2 regions of the Myceligenerans cantabricum genome follow, and region 1 is predicted to be linked to the other one. Evidence: predicted binding sites of a transcription regulator. Region 1 holds the regulator's gene; the other holds the start of a gene.
The links. Region 1 encodes HrcA, which represses chaperone genes, less so after heat shock. Its sites were predicted from a motif close to TTNGCACTCGNNNNNNNCGAGTGCNAA; they were not measured.
Positions count from the first base shown of each region.

Region 2: groES (co-chaperone GroES) is a predicted target of HrcA. The motif match lies at 1,789-1,815, and genes of this name have one in related genera.

Region 1 is NZ_BAAHAJ010000001.1:277,733-281,130, reverse strand. It holds gene ACYU96_RS01350 (16S rRNA (uracil(1498)-N(3))-methyltransferase) at 1-307, opposite strand, end outside; gene dnaJ (molecular chaperone DnaJ) at 324-1,445, opposite strand; gene hrcA (heat-inducible transcriptional repressor HrcA) at 1,561-2,577, opposite strand; gene ACYU96_RS01335 (alpha/beta hydrolase) at 2,714-3,398, opposite strand, start outside.
Region 2 is NZ_BAAHAJ010000004.1:544,926-548,323, reverse strand. It holds gene ACYU96_RS04775 (glutamate--cysteine ligase) at 1-408, opposite strand, end outside; gene ACYU96_RS04770 (class I SAM-dependent methyltransferase) at 405-1,670, opposite strand; gene groES (co-chaperone GroES) at 1,987-2,283, shown strand; gene ACYU96_RS04760 (WhiB family transcriptional regulator) at 2,382-2,669, opposite strand; gene ACYU96_RS04755 (MerR family transcriptional regulator) at 2,861-3,398, shown strand, end outside.

The sequences.
Region 1 (3,398 bases):
CCGCCTCGATCGCCTGCTCGTCCCGGTCCCCCTTGGCGAGCGCCTGGACGAGCGTGACGACGGGCGCGGGCGACCCCTCGGCCACGATGCCGGCGACCCGCAGGTGCACGACGTCGCCGCCGCCGACCGACTCGACGACGCCCTCCAGCCGCAGGCCTGCCCCGTCGACGACGTCGATGCGCTCACCCGGCCCGCGACGCTGCACGACGCCGGCGTGACGCCCCTCCGCGCCGTCGAGCACGAACAGCGACCCGACCTCGTACTCGCCGAGCGTCACACCCTCGGCGAGGAAGACCGGGGCGCTCATCGTGCACTCACCGGGCTCAGCGCCCGGACAGCTTGTCGCGGAGGCGGGAGAAGACGCCCGGGTGCGCGGCGGCGAGCCGCGGGTCGGGGCGCTCCTCGCCGCGCAGCGCCGAGAGCTGCCGCAGCAGGTCGGTCTGCTGGTCGGTGAGGCCGGTCGGAACCTGGACCTCGATGTGCACGTTGAGGTCGCCGCGCCCGCTGGTGTGCAGGTGCCCCACGCCGAGGCTCTTGAGCGTGACGATCTGGCCCGGCTGGGTGCCCGGGCGGATGTGGATCTCCTGCGCGCCGTCGAGCGTGTCCAGCGACAGCGTCGTACCGAGGGCAGCCGCCGTCATCGGGACGGGGAGGGTGCAGTGCAGGTCGTCGCCGCGGCGCACGAACGTCTCGTGCGGCTTCTCGCGGATCTCGACGTACAGGTCGCCCGCCGGGCCGCCGCCCGGACCGGTCTCGCCCTGCGCCGACAGCTTGATCCGCGTCCCCGTGTCCACGCCCGCCGGGACGTTCACCGTCACGGTGCGCCGGGAGCGCACGCGGCCCTCGCCGGAGCAGTCCGGGCAGGGCTCCGGGATGACCGTGCCGAAGCCGCCGCACGCGGAGCACGGCGCGGTCGTCATGACCTGGCCCAGGAACGAGCGGGCGACGCGCTGCACGGAGCCGCGCCCGTGGCAGGCGTCGCACGTACGGGACGAGGTCCCGGGGCGCGCGCCGTCGCCGGAGCAGGTGGTGCACACCACGGCCGTGTCGACCTGGAGCTCGCGCTTCACCCCGAACGTGGCCTCGGCCAGGTCGATGTCGAGCCGCACCAGCGAGTCGTTGCCGCGGCGGGCGCGCGGCACCGGGCCGCTCGGCTGCCCGCCGCCGAAGAACGTCTCGAAGATGTCCTGGAAACCGAAGCCCTGGCCGAAGCCGCCGCCGGCGCCCCCGCCGGGGGAGCTCGGGTCCACGCCCATGTCGTACTGCTGGCGCTTCTCCGGGTTGGAGAGCACCTCGTAGGCGCGCGCGACGTCCTTGAACTCCTCCTCACCCTCTGCCCCGGCGACATCGGGGTGCAGGGTTCGGGCGAGCTTGCGGTACGCCTTCTTGATCTGCTCGGGCGAGGCGTCCCGCGGGACGCCGAGGATCTCGTAGTAGTCGGTCACAGGTCTCTCTTCGCTCGCTCTGGGTCTGAAGGCAACGCAAGTGCGCGACGGCCGTGATGCACCCGGCTTCTCGGGTGCATCTGGTCGTCGGGCGGGCAGTTCGGTGGCCGGGCGCTCACGTGGGCAGCACCCGGGAGAGGTAGCGGGCCACCGCACGGACGGCGGCGATGGTGCCCGGATAGTCCATGCGCGTCGGGCCGATGGAGCTGAGCAGCGCGACCGGGTCGCCGTCGGACCCGTAGCCGGTGCTCACCACGGACGCGCGCGTGAGCCCTGCCAGCCGGTTCTCGTGGCCGATGCTCACGGCGACGTTCTCGTCCGAGGTCATCTCGGTCAGCAGCCCCAGGAGCACCACCTGCTCCTCGAGCGCCTCCAGCAGCGGGCTCAGGCCGTGGTCGAACCCCATGCCCGCGCGGGCCAGGTTCGCCTGGCCGGCCACGACGAGCCGCTCCTCGTGCTCCTCGTCGAGCGCGCTGCTGACGACCTCGCCGATCGCGGCGACGAGCGGCCGGTGCTCCGGGGCGACGGCGTCGGCCACCTCCCCGAAGGCCACGTCCATCTGGGTGAGCCGGCGACCCGCCGCGGCAGCGTTGAGCCGCGCGCGCAGCTCGCCGAGCACGGCCTCGTCGACGTCGTCCGGCACGTCGAGGAAACGCTGCTCGACGCGACCGTTGTCGGTGATGACGACGACGAGCAGCCGGTTCTCCCCGGTGGGCACGAGTTCGAGGTGGCGCAGCCCGGAACGCCGCAGCGACGGGTACTGCACGACGGCGACCTGCCCGGTGAGCTGCGCGATGAGCCGGCCCGAACGCCCGATGACGTCGTCCAGGTCGACCGCCTCGGACAGGAACTTCTCGATGGCCCGCTTCTGCGGCTGGGTCAGCGGCCGGGCCTCGGCGAGCTGGTCCACGAACAGCCGGTAGCCCTTGTCGGTGGGGATGCGGCCCGCCGACGTGTGCGGCTGGGCGATCAGCCCGGCGTCCTCCAGGGCGGCCATGTCGTTGCGTACGGTGGCGGGCGAGACCCCGAGCCGGTGCCGCTCCGTGAGCATGCGGGAGCCCACGGGCTCCTGCGTCTGCACATAGTCCTCCACGATGGCACGCAGCACGTCGAGCCGGCGCACGTCGCTCATGAGTCACCTCCACCCAGCACTCTCGCTCGTCGAGTGCCAATCCTACGCGGGGTGACCGACATCGACGAAGCCCGCCGCGCAGAGCGGACTCCGGAGCGCGCCGCGTCCGCCCGGAGCGCGCCGCCAGGAGCAGGCGTCAGGCCGCACCGGCACGCGCGAGACGCCGCGCCAGCGCGGCCTCCGTGATCTTCGCCGCACGCGCCACGTGCCGCCGCGCGTTGCTGCTCGCACCCGTGGCGTTCGCGAAGGCGTGCACGTGACCGGTGGCCACCTGCACGGAGGTCGGCACGCCGGCCTCGCGCAGCCGCTCGGCGTACGCGAGCCCCTCGTCCCGCAGCACGTCGAAGCCCGCGACCACGACGTGCGCGGGCGCCACCCCGGACAGGTCCTCGGCGACCATCGGCGAGACGCGCGGGTCCTGAGCCTGGCCGGAGTCGGTCAGGTAGCGCTCCAGGTACCAGTCGACGCGCCGGGCGGCGAGGCCGTAGCCGTCGAACGTCGCGGCCGAGGGGTAGCGGGTGGTCGCGTCCGTGGCCGGGTAGAGCATCAGCTGGAAGTCCGGTGCGCCGGTGCGCGCGCCCCGGGGGCCGTCGTCGTGCCGCGTCACGTTCGAGACGACCGCCGCGGCGTTGCCGCCGGCGCTGTCGCCGCCGACGGCGACCGGGAGGTCCACGAGCCCGGGCCGCCACCGGCGCGAGTTGGCGCGCACCCAGCGGAAGGCGGCGATCGCGTCGTCGACGCCCTCGGGGAACGGGTGCTCGGGCGCGAGGCCGTAACGCACCGACACGACCACGAGGTTGGCGTTCAGCGCCAGGAAACGG
Region 2 (3,398 bases), on a different contig from region 1:
CCACGTCACTAGCTGCCGCACGAACAGCTGGATGCGGTCCACGAGCCGGGTGTAGCGCTCCTTGTCGGTGACGAGCTGGTCCTCCCAGCGTGCGGACGGGTGCATGGCGCCGCCGACCACCGCCGCACCGCGGACCTGGGCCGCCGTGGCGACCCGGTCGAGCAGCTCGCCGAGGTCGGCTCCGGCCGCGCGCACGTCCCCGCACACGCCCGTGGCGATCTCCACGGTGTTCTTCAGGAGCTCGACCTTGATGCGCGGGTCGGAGCCACCGGGCGACAGCTCGTCGACGACCAGGGAGGCGACCTGCGACATCGCGCCGGAGCCGGTGTCGACGAGCCCGACCTCCCACTCGAGGCCGATGCTGGAGCGCCGTGACGTGCCGAACGGCACGGGTTCGGGGCGTGTCATGCCCCGCCCCGAACGGGCTCGACCAGCAGGATCGTCTGCGCGCCGGCGACTCGCGTCAGCACGATCGTCGCCTCCTCGGTCCCCGTCAGGACGAGCTGCTTGCGCAGCTGTTCGGGCACGACGGCCGTGCCGCGCTTCTTGATCGTCAGCCGCCCGACGTTGCGCTCCCGCAGGTACGCCTTGAGGCGCTTGAGCCCGAACGGGAGCGTGTCGAGGACCCGGTATCCGGTGGCGACGGGTGCGGAGCCGTTGGTGCCGAGCGGCGCCGGAGCGTCGGTCGTGATGTAGGCGATCGTGGGGTCGACCAGGCGTCCGTCCAGCTCGGCGGCGGCGTGGGCGACGAGGCCGGCTCGGATCACGGCGCCGTCGGGCTCGTAGAGGTACTCGCCGACGGAGCCGGTGGAGGCTTGCAGGGCCGCGCCGTCCGGATGGTCCGAGGCGCGCAGCACGCGTGTCCGGGTGTGCTCCTTGCCGTCGGCGTCCAGGAACGTCCGGACCACCAGTGCGCTGCGGCCGGGCCCGCCCGGCGCGAGCGGGCCGAACCACAGGCCGGCCTCGACGACGTCGTTGTCGACCGAGACCCACTGCGCCTCGGCGGCCTCGGGGAGCCCTTCGTGCGGGATGCCCGGGCCGACCTTGACCCCCAGGGCGGGGACGGTCGCGCGCAGCGCGAACACGCTGTCGAGCGCGGGCTCGTAGGCGCGGGGGTCGAAGACGCGCCGGGTACCGCCGCCGCGTGCGCGCGTGCGGCGTGCCGGGTCGGCGTAGACGCCGTCGACGTGCTCGGCCCGGAGGTCGAGGGCCAGGCCGTCGGCGTTGCGCGCCTCGGCCTCGGGGAACTGCCGGAGGTTCCAGGCGGCGATCCGCGACGTCACCTCGTCCAGGTCGGTGGCCAGCACGCGCAGCCCGGCCCCGGCGAACGCCATGGCATCGGCGCCGATGCCGCTCGTGAGGTCTGCGACGTGGGTCACACCGGCGTCGGTGAACCGGTCGGCGTGGAGCGTGGCGACGAGCAGGCGGGTCGCCTGCTCGAGGCCGTCGGCGGTGAACAGCATGCGTTCGGCGAGCTCGCCGAACTTGGTCCGTGCCCTGGCGCGCAGGCGGGACTGAGTGAGAGCAGCGGCCGCGAGGTCGGGCGCGACGCCTTGCTCCCGAAGCGTGGTGGCGGTGCGCATGGCGACCCGTTCGTCGTACGGCGGGAGGTCCCCCAGCAGCGCCCGGCCATCGGGACTGAGAAGTTTGCTCAGAATCGCCTCATCCATGGGCAGATCTTTCCATAAAGCCCCTGCTGATAGCGAGACCCTGAAGGAGAAGTGTCCTCAGTTCGACATATCACCACTCGCCTGCCGGGGTGCGACCATCCGGGGCGGCCCCACGGATCTGGCACTCGCCTTGACCGAGTGCTAGCGCCGACCTAGATTTGGGTTGTCACCGCTGCACGGCCCTTGGGCCGGCGCGGCGGTGCCGCGAGATGTTCCGTGCCCGCCGGCACCCGCGACGACGGCGGTCCGCCGAACGCTCGAGCAAACCAGTCAACGTAGCTGATCTTCGATCTGCTCAGGAAAGAGGAGGTCCGACGTGTCGGTCCCCATCAAGCCGCTCGAGGACCGGATCGTTGTCAAGGCCCTCGAGGCCGAGACCACGACCGCTTCCGGCCTGGTCATCCCGGACACTGCCAAGGAGAAGCCCCAGGAGGGCGAGGTCCTGGCCGTGGGTCCGGGCCGCGTGAACGACAGCGGTAACCGTGTGCCGGTGGATGTCGCCGTGGGTGACAAGGTCCTGTACTCGAAGTACGGCGGCACCGAGGTGAAGTACGCGGGCGAGGACTTCCTGGTCCTCTCCTCGCGCGACATCCTCGCCGTGGTCGCAGGCTGAGGAAGCCTCGACCCAGGAGGTCACGACGACGGGGTGTCCTGCCGTCGTGACCTGCTGCTGCGAAGGGCCCCGCACCGATCGGTGCGGGGCCCTTCGTGTCAGGCGGTCGCGGACTTGCCGGCGAGGATGGCGGACCGCTCGTCCTCACTGAGGGCCCCCCACACCCCGTACGGCTCTCGCACTCGGAGCGACTGTTCGCGACACTGCATCATGACCGGACAGGACCGGCAGATGGCCTTGGCTGCTTCGGCTCGACGGCGACGCGTGGACCCGCGTTCCCCCTCGGGGTGGAAGAACAGCGTGTCGTCCGCGTCGCGGCATGCCCCCTGGTACTGCCACTCCCACAGCTCCATCACCGGGCCGGGCAGTCTCGAGATCTCCGTCATGCCGAACAACCTACAAGTTGTGCAGAAGTTGTTCAAGGGGCATTTTTGCGCCAGCGCTACTGATTCAGGTTGTGACGAACCGCGCCACCTCTGGCGAGGTTTGGTGGATATCGCCCTGAAACATGCGGAGATAAGCGGCACACCGGGCGGATCGGTGGCGAACCTTTGCATGTCTCGGCAGAATCGGTTCCATGACATCGACGCGGCCTGCCCAGAGTCAGGGCGGGTCCCGCCCGTCGAGTCCCGGCCTCGCCGTCGCGGCGGTGGCCAAGCGCCTGGGGGTCGCGCCCGCGACCCTGCGTACCTGGGACCGTCGATACGGGCTGGGCCCGTCGGGCCGCACCGCGGGCTCCCATCGGCGCTACACCCCCGATGACGTGGCAAGACTCCTCGTCATGCGGCGACTCACGCTGGAGGGGCACGCGCCGGGCGACGCCGCCCGGGCCGCGATCGAGGCGAGCGCCGAGGAGCTCGCCACGGTGCAGTCGGACGAGCCGGAGGAGTTCTCACCGAGGGACCGGGACTCGTCGTCGTCCCCCGCCGGCCGGGCCGCGGCCGGTGAGCGTGACGATGCCGATCCGCAGGCCGGGTCGGAGCTCAGGTCGGGTGTCGCTGCCGCGGAGAGCTCGAACCGGCCCGCGTCGTCGGCGTCCGGCGCGGTCGGGGGCGCGCCGTCCGAGCCGGAGGGTTCGCGTCGCGGCCACCTGCGCGCGCTGCCCGGGGGCGGCG